DNA from 2 places in the Halomonas sp. MMH1-48 genome. Region 2 is predicted to be linked to the other one. Evidence: predicted binding sites of a transcription regulator. Region 2 holds the regulator's gene; the other holds the start of a gene.
What was found. Region 2 encodes sigma-54, which starts transcription at its own class of promoters, with help from an activator protein. Its sites were predicted from a motif close to TGGCACNNNNNTTGCTNT; they were not measured.

Region 1: MHM37_RS05825 (P-II family nitrogen regulator) is a predicted target of sigma-54. The motif match lies at 4,313-4,330, and genes of this name have one in related genera.

What each region holds. Positions count from the first base shown of each region.
Region 1 is NZ_JAKRFL010000004.1:153,311-161,147, reverse strand. Features, by position in the region: gene MHM37_RS05845 (LysR family transcriptional regulator) at 1-848, opposite strand, end outside; gene MHM37_RS05840 (ferredoxin--NADP reductase) at 1,041-1,817, shown strand; gene glnK (P-II family nitrogen regulator) at 1,961-2,299, opposite strand; gene MHM37_RS05830 (ammonium transporter) at 2,563-3,810, opposite strand; gene MHM37_RS05825 (P-II family nitrogen regulator) at 3,898-4,236, opposite strand; gene MHM37_RS05820 (accessory factor UbiK family protein) at 4,595-4,951, shown strand; gene MHM37_RS05815 (AraC family transcriptional regulator) at 5,086-6,021, shown strand; gene MHM37_RS05810 (TonB-dependent siderophore receptor) at 6,159-7,837, shown strand, end outside.
Region 2 is NZ_JAKRFL010000001.1:413,278-421,114, forward strand. Features, by position in the region: gene lptA (lipopolysaccharide transport periplasmic protein LptA) at 1-265, shown strand, start outside; gene lptB (LPS export ABC transporter ATP-binding protein) at 279-1,037, shown strand; gene MHM37_RS01990 (RNA polymerase factor sigma-54) at 1,143-2,558, shown strand; gene raiA (ribosome-associated translation inhibitor RaiA) at 2,656-2,964, shown strand; gene ptsN (PTS IIA-like nitrogen regulatory protein PtsN) at 2,969-3,436, shown strand; gene rapZ (RNase adapter RapZ) at 3,495-4,412, shown strand; gene MHM37_RS02010 (HPr family phosphocarrier protein) at 4,451-4,720, shown strand; gene pmbA (metalloprotease PmbA) at 4,737-6,077, opposite strand; gene yjgA (ribosome biogenesis factor YjgA) at 6,173-6,694, shown strand; gene tldD (metalloprotease TldD) at 6,700-7,837, opposite strand, start outside.

The sequences.
Region 1 (7,837 bases), on a different contig from region 2:
CGCACGCCGGTGGTCAGGTACTTGTGACGATGCCAGATGAACGTGAACTGGCGTTTTAAATCCAGCTCCGGCGTGGGCAGCGGCACCAGGCTACCGCGCCGGAAGGCATCGCGCAGCGCCAGCCGCGAAACGCAGCCAATGCCCAGCCCCGACTCCACCGCGCGCTTGATGCCCTCGGTATGTTCCAGTTCCAGCAGGGTATTGAACCGGCTGCGGCGGTGGCGGGCGGCATGTTCCAGCGTCATGCGTGTCCCCGAGCCCTCCTCACGCATGATCCAGTCTTCGCGCAGCAGTTGATCCAGCTCCAAGTGCTCGCGTCCCGCCAGCGGGTGACGCGGCGAGCAGAACACGCACAGCTCATCCTCGACCCAGGGCTGGCTGATGATCATGTCGTCATCGCACTGCCCCTCGATCAGCCCTAAATCTAACGAGTGCTGGCGCACGCCTTCGATGATATGCCGCGTGTTGCGCACCGCCAGCCGAACTCGACTGCCGGGATAGCGCTGCATGAAATCACTGATCAGCAGCGTGGCGAGATAGTTGCCGATGGTGAGTGTGGCCCCCACGTCCAAAGCTCCCACGCCCTGTTGGCCCCGCAGCAACTCTTCGACCTCCTCGGCGCGGTCCAGCAGCGCCACCGCCTTGGGCAGTAGCTGAAAGCCGAGCGCGTTGAGTTTCAGCCGTTTCCCAATGCGGTCGAGCAGCTGGCAGTCGAACTGGCGCTCCAGCTCGGCCAGCGCCGTACTGGTGGCCGATTGCGACATGGCCAGCGCACGCGCCGCGTGGGAAACGCTCTCGTGCTGGGCAACGGCCACGAAGACCTCTAGCTGCCGCAGGGTGTAATGCATGACCAAAACCTCTCTGTCGAGTGAGCGGCGAAGGGCTATATCGATTTTAAAGATAAGCGTTATCAAGATAATTTGCTTAACAGATATACCACCCTTTATTTAGAATTAGCAGCAACCTATAGAGATAATTTTTATTCTTTTTTGGAATATGGCGAGCAAGGCTTAGGCTGCGCCGCCTCTGGAGGAGTGAGCATGAGCAAGTTTGCCCTGGAAGAAGTGCTAAGCGTTCACCACTGGAACGATACCCTGTTCAGCTTCCGCACCACTCGCGAGCGCAGCCTGCGCTTCAAGAACGGCCAGTTCGTCATGATCGGCTTGGAAGTGGACGGCAAACCGCTGATGCGCGCGTACTCCATCGCCAGCCCCAACTACGAAGATCACCTGGAGTTCTTCAGCATCAAGGTGCCGGATGGCCCGCTCACCTCGCGCCTGCAGCACCTGCAGGTAGGCGACCAGATCATGGTCAGCCGCAAGCCGACCGGCACGCTGGTGTGCGACGACCTGCTGCCAGGCCGTAACCTCTACATGCTCTCGACCGGCACCGGCTTGGCGCCGTTCATGAGCCTGATTCAGGACCCGGAAGTCTACGAGCGCTTCGAGAAAGTCGTGCTGGTACACGGCGTGCGCGAAGTCTCCGAGCTGGCCTACGCCGACTTCATCACCAAAGAGCTGCCCGCCCACGAATACCTGGGCGAAGAGATCGCCGAGAAGCTGGTGTACTACCCCACGGTGACTCGCGAAGAGTTTCACACCATGGGTCGCCTGACCGACCATATTCGCACCGGCAAGCTGTTCGAAGACACCGGCCTACCCCCCATCGACCCGCGCCAAGACCGCGCGATGATTTGCGGCAGCCCGGCGATGCTGGACGACACCAGCGCCCTGCTCGACGAGCTGGGCCTGAACATCTCCCCGCGTATGGGCGAGCCGGGCGACTACGTCATCGAACGCGCCTTCGTTGAGAAGTGAGCCCCGTTCGAAGGGTGAAGGGTGAATAGGAAATCGTAGCCCGTGTCATCGTCGCCTTATGCACAAAGCCCCTGTGGATATTATCCACAGGGGCTTTGTCGATTCAGCGCGACTCACTGTTCACGCCTTACCATTCACCGTGGTTAGACAGCGTCTTTACCGGTTTCGCCGGTCCGGATACGGATGACCTGCTCGAGCGGCATCACGAAGATTTTACCGTCACCGATTTTGCCGGTATTGGCGACCTGGGTAATCGCGTCGATCACCTGCTCGGCCATATCGTCGTCGACGGCGACTTCCAGCTTCACCTTGGGCAGGAAATCCACCACGTACTCTGCGCCACGGTAGAGCTCCGTGTGGCCCTTCTGGCGGCCAAAGCCTTTCACTTCCGTGACCGTAATGCCTTGCACGCCGATATCCGAGAGCGATTCGCGTACGTCATCAAGCTTGAAGGGCTTGATAATGGCTGAGATCAATTTCATTGCGACATCCTCTAGCTTGGTGGCCCGCTGTCATGCAGACAGCGTTATTAACCGATTGTCATAACCATCGAGGTTAGCGGGGCGCTCACGTAGCCAAGCCCGTTACCCAGTCGATTAAGCATACACCGCCAAGGGCGGAGAATAAAAAATCCGAACGTCACTAGCTCATAACCTTCGACGTACCGCATATCCATCAACGACAAAAAGGCCTCCCACTCGGGGAGGCCACAAGGAGCACGCCAGCTCACATGATTAGCGCAAGCTTATTTCTTGACGCTAAACTCGGGGTAGGCTTCCAGACCGCATTCAGCGATATCGACGCCTTCATACTCTTCTTCTTCGCTCACGCGAATGCCCATGACCGCTTTCAGCACCAGCCATACCACAAGGCTTGCGATGAAGACCCAGCCAAAGATGCCCACGATACCGATTAACTGCGCACCGAAAGAGGCATCGCCATTGGTGAGCGGCACAGCCAGCACGCCCCAGATACCGACCACACCGTGCACGGAGATCGCACCCACCGGATCGTCCAGCTTCAGCTTGTCCAGCGTGACGATCGCAGCGACGACGATCAGGCCACCTACTGCGCCGATGATGGCGGCGCCCAGCGCCGAGGGAGAGAGCGGATCCGCAGTGATGGCGACCAGGCCAGCCAGCGCACCGTTCAGCGCCATGGTGAGATCCGCTTTACGGAACCATAGCTTGGCCAGCACCAGAGCGGCAATCACACCGCCTGCTGCCGCAGCGTTCGTGTTGACGAATACTTGCGCAACGTTGTTGGCAGAGCCGATATCGGACATTTTCAGCTCGGAACCACCGTTGAAGCCGAACCAGCCCATCCATAGGATGAAAGTACCCAACGTGGCCAGCGGCATGTTGGCACCGGGAATTGCATGGATAGAGCCGTCTTTACCGTACTTGCCTTTACGCGGGCCCAGGACGAGTACACCTGCCAGCGCGGCGGCCGCACCCGCCATGTGGACGATGCCAGAACCGGCATAGTCAGAGTAACCCACTTCGGACAGCCAGCCGCCGCCCCAGGTCCAGTAGCCCGACACCGGGTAGATGAACGCCGTCATCACCACGGCGAAAGCCAGGAAGGCCCACAGCTTCATACGCTCAGCAACCGCACCCGAGACAATCGACATGGCGGTGGCAACGAACACCACCTGGAAGAAGAAGTCAGAACGCATGGAGTAGTAAGGCGCATCGTCGCCACCGGCCAGCACCGCATCGACGCTGTTCTCGGTACCGATCAAGAAGCCCAAGTTCGGCAAGAAGCCGCCTGCGCTGCTGGAGTACATGATGTAATAACCCACCAGCAGGTACATGGTGCAAGCAATCGCAAACAGCGCGATGTTTTTGGTCAGAATTTCGGCGGTATTCTTGGAGCGAACCAAGCCCGCTTCCAGCATCGCGAAGCCAGCGGCCATCCACATGACCAGCACGCCGCAGATCAAGAAGTAGAACGTATCGAGCGCATAGCTCAAATCAGCTAACTCATTCATGAGGTGTTCCCCGTTGGTACTTAAGAAGAGGTACTTGGAAGATGTACGTGGCAGCGCGGCGACATCATCAGCCGCCCAGCATTACCCTTACACGGCATCTGCACCGCGCTCACCGGTACGAATACGGATCACATCTTCCAACGGCGTGACGAACACTTTGCCGTCGCCGATTTTGCCGCTATTCGCTGCGTTACAGATGGCGTCCAGCACGCTTTCCAGGCGTGCATCGTCCACGGCGACTTCCACTTTCACCTTTGGCAGAAAATCGACCACGTATTCCGCGCCGCGGTAGAGTTCGGTATGACCTTTCTGGCGGCCAAAGCCTTTCACTTCGGTTACCGTAATCCCTTGAACGCCGTTGTCGGCGAGTGCTTCACGAACGTCGTCAAGCTTGAATGGCTTGATGATAGCGGTGATGAGTTTCATCCCGGATCTCCCCTGCTGGATCAGTCCCACTCGGTGAAAAGCGGCATGGCCGCCCGAATTTAGTGCTTGCCCTACTAATGCGCATACCGTGCCACCCGCTTTTTTATTATTAACTTTCAATTACTTAAAATAATTATATAAGCAATTCACGGTAGCTTAGACGTGCTACCCAATGAGGCTCACCCTGGCTTTGCACCATTAATGAACATTAATAAAAGCTAGCCGCTCCATTTCGATGCATTGATTCTTCCCGCTCACCACGCTTAATTCACACGCGGCGCATGCGAATCGGCGTCGGGTTGCGTATCCTTACTGACAAGCAGTTCATATTCATGCATGCCCTTTCAAGGAGAGAGCCATGGCGCCCCAAGATCGCATTAGCCGCTTAGCCCAGCAGATCGGCGACCGTCTGCAGAATGCGTCGCAAGCCCCGGAAGATATTCAAAAAGGTGTCCAGCAGGTGGTACGCGGCGCCTTTGACCGCCTGGAGCTGGTATCGCGGGAAGATTTCGATATTTTGATGGATGTGCTGCAGCGCACGCGCTCGCGGGTTGAAGCCTTAGAGCGCCAAGTGGCCAGCCTGGAAGCGGCCGTAGAAGCCTCTAGCAACACCGCGTCCACGCCCGTAGAAGCCGAAGTGCCGCCCGCCCCTGTGCACCCCTCCGGGACGACGAAACCAACGTCCGATAAACCGTCCACTGGCGATACTGAGTAAGCCGCCGTTGTGCTCAGAATGGGGCAGGCTGAGCTGCCCCAAATTAGCGAACAAGAATCACTATCATTGACTCCCGTCGCGATAGTGCTATCGTGCGTTGATTGGCTGCCTCATTCACGATAGCGACGGCTCAGATGCCCCCGCAGGAACGCCTCATCACGCCCGAAATCACCCACCGCTCGCTGGTCCAGCTTGGCCAACGATTTGGCATTCACTACCGCGTGGACGGCACCCCTTTACAACACCAGCCGGTCGCGCTGGGCCATGTGCACGATGTTGGCTTACCCCAAGGGCTGCACCTAACGCTGTCTAATCTGCAAGTAGAGCGCGGCTATACCTCCACGTCTTACCAAAGCGTCCCCTGGTTCTTTAGCATTATTTTGGAAGGCACGATTCAACTACAAATAGGCCAGCAGCACCTGCAGCTAGGTGCCGGGGAGGGAGTGTGCGCTCACTTTGATGCCCACCACCCGCTAACGGTGCACCAACCGGCTCAGCCGCGCCTGAGTACCGTGAATATTGCGGTGCGTACGACCGCACCGTTAGGGCTCCCCGCTCCCGGCAGCCAACCGGCCTTGCACCGTTGGCGGCTGCCGAGTGCCTTACACCAGCACCTTTGCACCATAAGTGAGCAACCACCCACCACCTGGCGCCAGCCCCTCGTGTGGCAAGGTCTCGCGATACAACTGATTGGCCTGGGACTACCGGAAACGACGCCCGCACTCCCCAAGCATCACGGCCTCTCCACCCGAGACAGACGCCGCCTAGCAGCGCTGCACGCGCGCATCACTCAGCATCCCGCCGAGCCCTATAGCCTCGCGGCTCTAGCCAAAGAGGCCGCCATGAGCGCCAGCAGCCTGCGGCAGAAATTTCGTGCCTACTACGGCTGCACACTGTTCGACTACATTCGCCAAGCGCGCCTGGAGCAGGCGCACGCATCGTTGCGCCAAGGCCACAGCGTTCAACACACGGCCCACCGCTGCGGTTACCGCCATGCCAGCAATTTTTCGAGCGCCTTTAAGCGCCACTTCGGTGTTTCCCCTCACGAGCTTCAACGGGACAAGCCATAAGTCATCGTTCCCTTGATGCGATCACTTATGACAGCGCGCATAGCAGGCTTGGCATAACGCATACCTTTACGATGCCATAAAAAGTAATAATTCTCATTGCTCAATAAAACTGATTCCACTTCCTCTCAGGATCACTTATGGCCTCCCTCCATCGTCCGTTCTTATTGGCTCCACTCACTAGCGCGCTGCTGATGGTGCTGATGTCACCCGTGGCGGCACAAACCAGCACGCCCTTGGCCACGGTTACCGTGACGGCTCAACAAGCAGCCACCAAAGTCGCCACGCCTTTTATTGAAACGCCGCAGAGCGTCTCAACCATCACCGATACGCAGATGACACAGCGCGGTGTCACCACGGTGCAACGCGCTACCGACTACACGCCCGGCGTGTACAGCAATCAAATAGGGGCTTCCAACCGTTTTGATTACCTGGTGCTGCGCGGCTTCTCCGATGGCAGCTTGAGCAACACCTTTTTAGATGGTTTGAAGGTGATGGGGGACGCCAACTCCCATAGCAGCATGCGCATCGACCCCTGGTTTCTAGACAGCATCGAGGTGGTGCGCGGCCCGGCGTCCGTGCTGTATGGCCGTGCCTCACCGGGCGGCGTGGTGGCTCTTAACAGTAAACGCCCCGAGTTCGAGCCGGGCGGCGAGCTGCGCTTCAGTGTCGGCAACAATAACCAGCGCAGTGCCGCGTTCGATCTCACGGGCCCGCTGGGGGCAGAGCAGCGCGTCGCGTTTCGGCTCACCGGCATTGCCAGCGCCGCCGATACCCAGTTTGGCCCAGCCGAGGAGGAGCGCTACGCCATTGCGCCACGGCTGACCTGGGACATGACCGACGCTACCAGCCTCACCGTAGAAGCCTACCTGCAAGATGAACCAGAAGGCGGCTACCACTCCGGCGTACCCTATGAAGGCGCGGTGATCGCTCGCAATGGCCGCCAAATAAGCAATAACTTCTTCGATGGCGAAGCCGACTACGACGCCTATCAGCGCACCCAGCGCATGCTTGGCTATACCCTCGAACATCGCTTTAACGACCTCGTGTCCGCCCGCCAACTGCTGCGCTATCTCAATTCAGACGTGACGCTGAATCAGGTGTACGGCTTTGGCTGGGCATCGCCGACCTCCAACGAACTGGCCCGCTACTACTCCGGCAGCGAGGAGTCGCTTCAGGCCCTGACGGTGGATAATCAGTTAGAAGCGCGACTGACCAACGGCTTCATGGAGCACACCCTGCTGCTCGGCGCGGATTACCAGCAACGCGAGAACGAGGTTGCTTGGCCTTCCGGCGCGTTCCCCTCGCTGGATGCCTTCAACCCAGTCTACGGTAGCGAGCCGCTGGTGTTCTACGCGCCCGTTCAGGAGAACCACGAGCTGGAGCAAACCGGGGTCTATCTGCAGGATCAGATCGCCATTGACCAGTGGCGCGTGACGCTGGGCGGGCGTTTTGACTGGGTCAATATCGACAACACCAACCGCGACAGCGGCGCTACCAGCGCGCTCAGCGACACCCAGTTTAGCGGCCGCGCCGGGGTGGTGTACCTGTTCGATAACGGCATCGCACCTTATGCCAGCTACTCGACGGCCTTTACCCCCACCAGCTTTGTGGATGCCAACGGCGACCTGCTTTCTCCCATGGAAGGCGCGCAGTGGGAAACCGGCGTGAAATACCAGCCCAACGAACAGCAGCAGTACAGCGCAGCGCTGTTCCACATCAGCCAGGAGAACGTGGCGACCAAAGAGCAGCCCACCGACCCCTACCGCGCTGTAGGCGAGATCGAGTCGCAAGGTATCGAACTGGAAGCCCAAACACA
Region 2 (7,837 bases):
CATTGCCACGGGTGAGCGTGCCTACTTGCGCAATCGTCTCGACGACCAGGAGACCCCCATGGAAGGTTGGGCGCGGCGCATCATCTATCACGTCGCCGAACGCCGCGTGGAGCTGATCGACCGAGCCGAACTGACCCAGCAAGGCGACCGCTTTCAAGGGGGCCGCCTGGAGTACTTCATCGACCAGGAAGTGGTGCAAGCTCGCTCCGACGTGAACGGTAGCGACAACCAGCGCATTCGCATGACCCTTCAGCCGGAACAATAGGGAGCGCCCACACGTGGCAGCATCAACGTCTGCAGATTCCGCACCTGTCAAAACGCTCTACGCCCACCACCTAGCGAAGAGCTACAAACGCCGCCGCGTCGTCAAGGACATCAACCTGGAAATCGCCCAGGGCAGTGTCGTTGGACTGTTGGGCCCCAATGGAGCCGGTAAAACCACCTCGTTTTACATGATCGTCGGACTGGTCAAATCCGATGCGGGCAATGTGGGTATCGACGATCTGGATTTGACCCACGCGCCCATGCACGAACGCGCCATGGCAGGCATTGGGTATCTTCCCCAAGAGGCCTCGATTTTTCGCAAGCTCTCGGTAGCCGATAACATCATGGCCATCCTCGAGACGCGCAAAACGCTCGATCGCAGTGCCAGAGAAGCTCGCCTGGAGTCACTGCTCGAAGATTTTCATATCACCCATATTCGTGACAACCTAGGCATGAGCCTCTCAGGAGGCGAGCGCCGTCGAGTAGAGATCGCGCGGTCGCTGGCCACCGAGCCCGCGTTCATTCTACTCGACGAACCCTTTGCCGGGGTCGACCCTATTTCGGTCGGCGAAATCAAAACCATTATCCGTGCACTCAAAAAACGCCACATCGGCGTCTTGATCACCGACCACAACGTGCGTGAAACCCTGGATATTTGCGATATCGCCTACATCGTTGGCGATGGCCACATCATCGCCAGTGGGAACGCCCAGGAGATTCTCAATAACCAAAAGGTTCGCGACGTCTATCTGGGCGCTGATTTCCGGCTCTAAACCGAGGCCTGACCAAACTTTTCTTTTAGTGGCATGCTTATTGCACTTGCACGTAGCCATAACTCGCTCTAGGGTGGAGCTTTCTGATTAACGAGTGGTTCTCAGATGGTCATGAAAGCTTCTCTCCAATTGCGTATCGGCACACAGCTGACCATGACACCCCAGCTGCAACAGGCCATTGCCCTGCTGCAGCTCTCTACGCTGGACCTCCGTCAAGAAATTCAGCAAGCGCTTGACGCCAACCCTATGCTCGAGCAAGAGGACGAGTTTGGAGAGCAGGCAGTCAGCGAGCCGCAAGAGGCCGAGTGGTCTGACAGCATTCCCAACGAACTCTCCGTCGACAGCGACTGGTCGGACACCTACCAAGACATGGGCAGTCTGAGCGGTGGTAGCGAAGGACCCGACTTCGAGCGCCAAGCCGCTGGCCAAAGCCTTCATGGCCATTTGCTGTGGCAACTGGCCATGACCGATGTCAGCTCACGGGAATATGCAATTGCGGAGAGCCTGATCGATGCGCTGGACGCCAATGGTTATCTTACCCAGCCGCTCAACGACATTCGTGAAGGGCTCAAAGCACAAGGTCATGACGGCTTGAGCCAACGGGAAGTGGAAAATACCCTACTGCGCTTGCAGCAGTTCGAGCCGACCGGCGTATTCGCTCGCGACCTGCGCGAATGTCTGATGCTTCAACTTGCTGCGTTGCCGGAAGACACCCCGCTATTGATGCCAGCCAAACGGCTGGTACGACAGTTTTTGGAGGCGCTAGGCAAAGACGATATGCGCCTCCTCAAGCGCCGTTTGAGCCTGGACGATGAGCAGTTGGATGACGTCATTCGATTAATTCGCAGCCTCGACCCCCGACCCGGCAGCGCCTACGGCGTGACCGACGATAGCTACATCACTCCCGATCTGGTCGTGCGCCATGACAACGAAGGCTGGCATTTAGAGCTCAACCCGGACGCTCTTCCACGGCTACGCATCCAACCCGACTACGCCAGCTTGATCAAACGCGCCGACAAGAGCCAGGACAACCAGTTCTTGAAAGAGCACCTTCAAGAAGCGCGCTGGCTGATCAAAAGCCTCTCTAGCCGCAATGACACCTTGCTGCGCGTGGGGCGTGAAATCATCGCTCGCCAAATTGGCTTTCTAGAGCACGGCGAAGAGGCCATGAAGCCGCTGATCTTGGCCGACATCGCCGAAGCCGTAGAGATGCATGAGTCGACCATTTCCCGCGTGACGACACAGAAGTTCATTCATACACCGCGTGGCGTGTTCGAGTTGAAATACTTTTTCTCCAGTCAAGTCAGTGGCCAAGACGGCGGCGACAGCCACTCGAGCACGGCCATTCGCGCACGTATCAAAAAGCTCATTCAAGAGGAGCCCTCAGGCAAACCGCTCTCCGATAGTCGCTTGGTGACGCTTCTCGAAGAGGGCGGAATAAGCGTGGCACGACGTACCGTCGCGAAATATCGCGAGTCGATGGGCATTCCCTCTTCGAGCGAGCGCCGCCGTTTACGCTAGTTAAACGCTTGGTCGTGACAAACTCACCGCAAGGGCTTTGCAATAGCGTAAAAAGGGTTACAATCGAAGTACAGCCCGATGGATAAGGAGCACGTCAATGCAAGTAAACATCACTGGTCATCACGTTGAACTGACTGACGCCTTGCGTGACTACGTTAACGAAAAGCTGGAACGCGTCGAACGACACTACGACAATATCACCACGGTACAAGTGACCTTATCTGTCGAAAAGGAGCGCCAGCAGGCAGCGTGCACGCTACATGCCGCCGGTGCTGACCTTCATGCCGAGGCACTCGATAACGATATGTATGCCGCCATCGATGCCCTTGCGGACAAAATCGATCGTCAACTCGTCAAACACAAGGAAAAAGCACAAGCTCGCGCTCAAGGCGCAGGCGTGCGTTAACTCAATGACGTTGGAAACCATTCTCCCCCCGGAGCGCGTGCTTTATGACGTACCCGGGGGCAGCAAAAAGCGGGTGCTGGAGTTTTTCAGCACCTTTATCGCCCAAAACACGCCCAGCCTTGACAGCCAAGAAGTGTTCAGTCGTTTGATTGGGCGCGAGCGTCTTGGCAGCACGGGGATTGGCAACGGTGTTGCCATTCCCCACGCAAGAAGCCCGCACTGCAGTGCCCCCATTGCTGGCTTTTTGAAACTGGCGGAACCCGTCGATTTCGATGCCATCGATGGGGACCCGGTCGATCTCGTGTTCGTTTTGCTGGTGCCTGAAGAAGCCGATGACACGCACCTTGCTTTGCTCGGACAAGTCGCGACGATCATGAACGACGCCGATACTCGCCAACAGCTGCGCAAAGCAGGCAGTCAAAAAGAACTGTTGACGCTGATAACGGCCAAGATACGCGAACAGGCTGCGTAACAGATCTACTCCTTCAATTTGTCTTTACTTCTTACGCTCAAACGCCAAGAGAGACGCTATGCAACTGGTGATCATTAGCGGCCGTTCAGGTTCCGGTAAGTCTATCGCCTTACAAGCGCTGGAAGATCTTGGCTATTACGCGATCGATAACTTGCCTGCCATGCTGTTGGGCTCGCTTATCGACGAGTTGCGCGCCCAGGGTGAGCGCACCCGGATTGCCGTCAGTATCGACGCACGCAACTTACCTACTGCGCTGGAGCGTCTGCCAGCGCTACTTGAAGAATTGCGCCACCGGGAAATTCGTTTTCAGGTGATCTACCTGACAACCGATGCGCGTATTTTGCTGGAGCGTTACTCGGCCACCCGCCGTCGTCATCCCCTCACCCGTGATAGCGACATGACGCTGGAAGAAGCGATCAACAAAGAAGAAGAGACGCTGAATGACATTCGCGACCTCGCCGATTTATTGATCGATACGTCTCGACTCTCCGTACACGATCTGCGACGCCGCATTACCGACCAAGTAGCTCATCAGCGCCAGCATCAACTGACGCTCACCTTCGAGTCCTTTGGCTACAAACGCGGCGTTCCGCTGGATGCCGACCTCGTGTTCGACGTACGCTGCTTGCCCAATCCTTATTGGGACCCTACTCTGCGCCAATATACCGGTCGCGACGCCAACATCATCGACTTCTTGAGCGGCTACCCCGTGGTAGAGGCCATGGCAAGCGATATTGAAACGTGGCTGGAGAAGTGGCTACCAGCTTATCAAAATAGCCATCGCAGCTATATGACCGTGGCCATTGGCTGCACGGGCGGCCAACACCGGTCCGTTTATATGATCGAGCAGCTTGCACAGCGGCTCGTCAAACAAACAGGGGAAGTGCAGTTGAGGCATCGCGAGCTAGGGCTGCAGTACACGCTCAGCGAAACGCCGACAACCCAACATACGGCGGCGACGCCCAGTACTCCCTGAGCCCTCCCTAAAACCCCACTCGGCAAAAAGGAACCAGAGTGCCCGAAAGAACGTTGACCCTTACCAATCAGCGCGGCCTTCACGCCCGCGCAGCCACCAAACTGGTTCAGTGTGGCCAGCAGTTCTCTGCCCAGATTCATGTGTACAAGAAGCAGCAAAAAGCGGATGCTGCCAATATCATGTCACTGCTCATGCTCGCCGCGCCCTGCGGTACCGAGCTCACCGTCATTGCAGAAGGGGAAGACGCCGAACGAGCGCTCGATGCTATCGAGGCGCTATTCGACGCTCGGTTTGAAGAAGATCAGTAATCGATGCAGCGTACGCTTAGCTGCCCGCCACGGTCATCGCATCCACCAGCCAGCTCCCCGTGTGAATGCTGCCCCGTGTATCCGTGTCATCCCCTACGCCGCTCAGCCCGGCAAACATCTTGTTCAGGTTACCGGCGATCGTGAACTCCTCGATTGGGTACTGAACTTCACCGTTTTCAATCCAAAAGCCTGCCGCTCCCCGCGAGTAATCACCGGTCACACCGTTCACCCCCTGCCCCATGAGTTCGGTGACCCAAATACCTTGCCCCATCTGACTCAACAGCTCGGCTCGTGGCGTTAACGGAGCCAGCAGGCGTAAATTGCGCGCGCCACCTGCATTTCCAGTCGAGTGCATACCTAAACGCCGTGCGCTATAAGCAGAAAGCATGTAGCTGGCAACCTGCCCCCGATCGATGAATCGATTATTACGGGTTTGCACCCCCTCGGCATCGAACGGCGAGCTCGCCGTCGCCCCCACTTCCATGGGTCGCTCTTCCAAGCCAAACCACTCGGGGAAAAGCGGCGTTCCCAGACGGTCACACAGAAAAGAGGCTTCTCGGTATAGCGCACCGCCTGCCAAGGCGCTCATTAGATGACCGATCAGGCCGCTGGCTAGCGTAGGGTCGAACAGCACCGGAAAGGTACCGGTCGGTGGCCGACGCGCACCCAGTCGGCGAAGCGTGCGAGTTGCCGCTTCTCGACCGACCTCTTCCGGGCTGCGTAAATGGTGTGGATTACGTGCGGCGGTGTAATCATAGTCGCGCTGCATACCCTGATCGTCCTGGGCGATCAGCATGCATGAGAGCGAGTGATTGCTGCCTTTTTGAGTGCCCAAAAATCCGTGGCTGTTGGCATAAACACGGACACCCTCGCCGCTGGAGAGTGACGCACCCTCCGACTGATGAATCCCCTCCGCGCTGCGTCCAGCCTGCTCGCAGCGAAGGGCCAGGTCGATGGCCTCATCCGTGGTGAGCGTCCACGGGTGGTGGACTTTCAAATCGGGTAGCTCGGTGGCCATCAGCGACGCGTCTGCCAAACCGGCGGCAGGATCTTCTCCGGTATAGCGCGCGATCGCGAGCGCTTTCTCGACCGTTGCGCGAATCGACGCGCTGCTGGCATCGGTAGACGAGGCGCTCCCCTTTCTCTTGCCCACGTATAGCGTTACCGCAATTCCCTGATCGCGCGACAGCTCAACGGTTTCCACCTCGCCTAAACGAACGCTGACGCCCATGCCTTGATCGACGCTGGCACCCACTTCAGCAGCATCTGCACCTAGCTGCTTTGCTAGGGCAAGCGCTTCTTCAGCGCGCTGTGTCAGTAATGCCTGCTGCGCCGATGCATCAAATGCCTGTGCCATGTGGCCTCCTTTTCGCCTGAAACGCGTTGGCGGATCAATGTTGTGGTCACAGCCTGATATAATGCTGCGAACGAATCTAATCTGTGAGTAGCTATATGCCCAAGCAACGTCCCGAGCCAATTGACATCGACGAACAGGTAGAGCGCCCCAGTAAATCGCAGCTAAAGCGAGAAATGCACGCCTTACAGGCGCTTGGCGAAACCCTGATTGCCATGAACTCCACCGAACGCTCACGCTTTCCGCTGTCTGACGATATGCTGCGCGCCATCGATGAAACCGCTCGCATTCGCTCCCATGAGGGCCGCCGACGTCACATGCAGTACGTTGGCAAGCTCATCCGCAAAGAGGATCTAACGGCCATTCAAGGCGTTTTCGACGCCATCGAACAAGAAAAAGAGCAGCGCGATCATGCTTTTCATCGCCTGGAAAAGTGGCGAGACCGCATGATCGACGAGGGCGACGATGCCGTCGATCTCTTCATGGTCGATTATCCCAATGCGGATCGGCAAGCGCTGCGCCAACTCGTGCGCAACGCGCGTAAAGAACGCGAACAGGGCAAGCCCCCCACCAGCTCGCGCAAGCTGTTCAAACACCTGCGTGAGACGCTAGCGCTGTAAGCCGGTCATGAAGACTGCGTACCGCCGACGGTCAGCTCATCCAGCTTAAGCGTGGGCTGACCGACACCGACGGGCACGCCCTGCCCCTCTTTACCACATACGCCAATGCCGGTATCCATCGCCATGTCATGGCCAATCATCGACACTCTGCCCATGGCTTCGGGCCCGTTGCCTATCAGCGTCGCGCCCTTGACCGGCGCTGTGATCTTGCCATCTTCGATCATGTAAGCTTCGCTGGCCGAAAAGACGAACTTACCCGAGGTAATGTCTACTTGACCGCCGCCAAAGCTGACGGCATAGATACCCCGCTTGACGCTTTTGATGATGTCGTCAGGATCATCCTGCCCCGCCAGCATGACCGTGTTGGTCATACGTGGCATTGGCAAATGCGCAAACGACTCGCGACGCGCATTACCGGTGGGCGCCATTTTCATCAAGCGCGCATTCAGCTTATCCTGCATATAGCCCGTCAAAATACCGTCTTCGATCAACGGCGTGTACTGACCGGGCGTGCCTTCGTCGTCCACACTGAGCGCGCCACGGCTATCGGCCACCGTGGCATCGTCGACCACCGTGACGCCCTTGGCGGCGACCTGCTGCCCCATCCGCCCGGCAAACGCCGAGCTGCCTTTGCGGTTGAAATCGCCTTCCAATCCGTGCCCAACGGCTTCGTGCAGAAGAATACCAGGCCAACCCGCCCCTAACACCACCGGCATCTGCCCGGCCGGTGCGTCGACAGCCTCCAGGTTGACCAGCGCTTGACGCACCGCTTCTTTTGCGTAGCGCTCGGCCACGCCTTCATCACGCAGACGCGACATCGAGTAACGACCACCGCCGCCCGCGCTACCGCGCTCCCGGCGGCCGTTTTTGGCCGCAATCACACTGACGTTGAAACGCACGAGGGGGCGAATATCGGCGGCAAGGGTGCCGTCGCTGGCGCGTACCAGCACGACTTCGTAGGTGCCAGAGAGCGACGCGCTCACTTGGCTAATGCTGGGATCCGCCGCTCGCGCCACCCGGTCGGCTTCTTTCAACATGGCGAGTTTCTCTTCCGCCGACAGTCCCGCCAGCGGATCGACACCTGCATAGCGAGATGCCGCGCTCACTGGCGTGACGCGCTGGCCCGGCAGCTGCTTGCCGCTG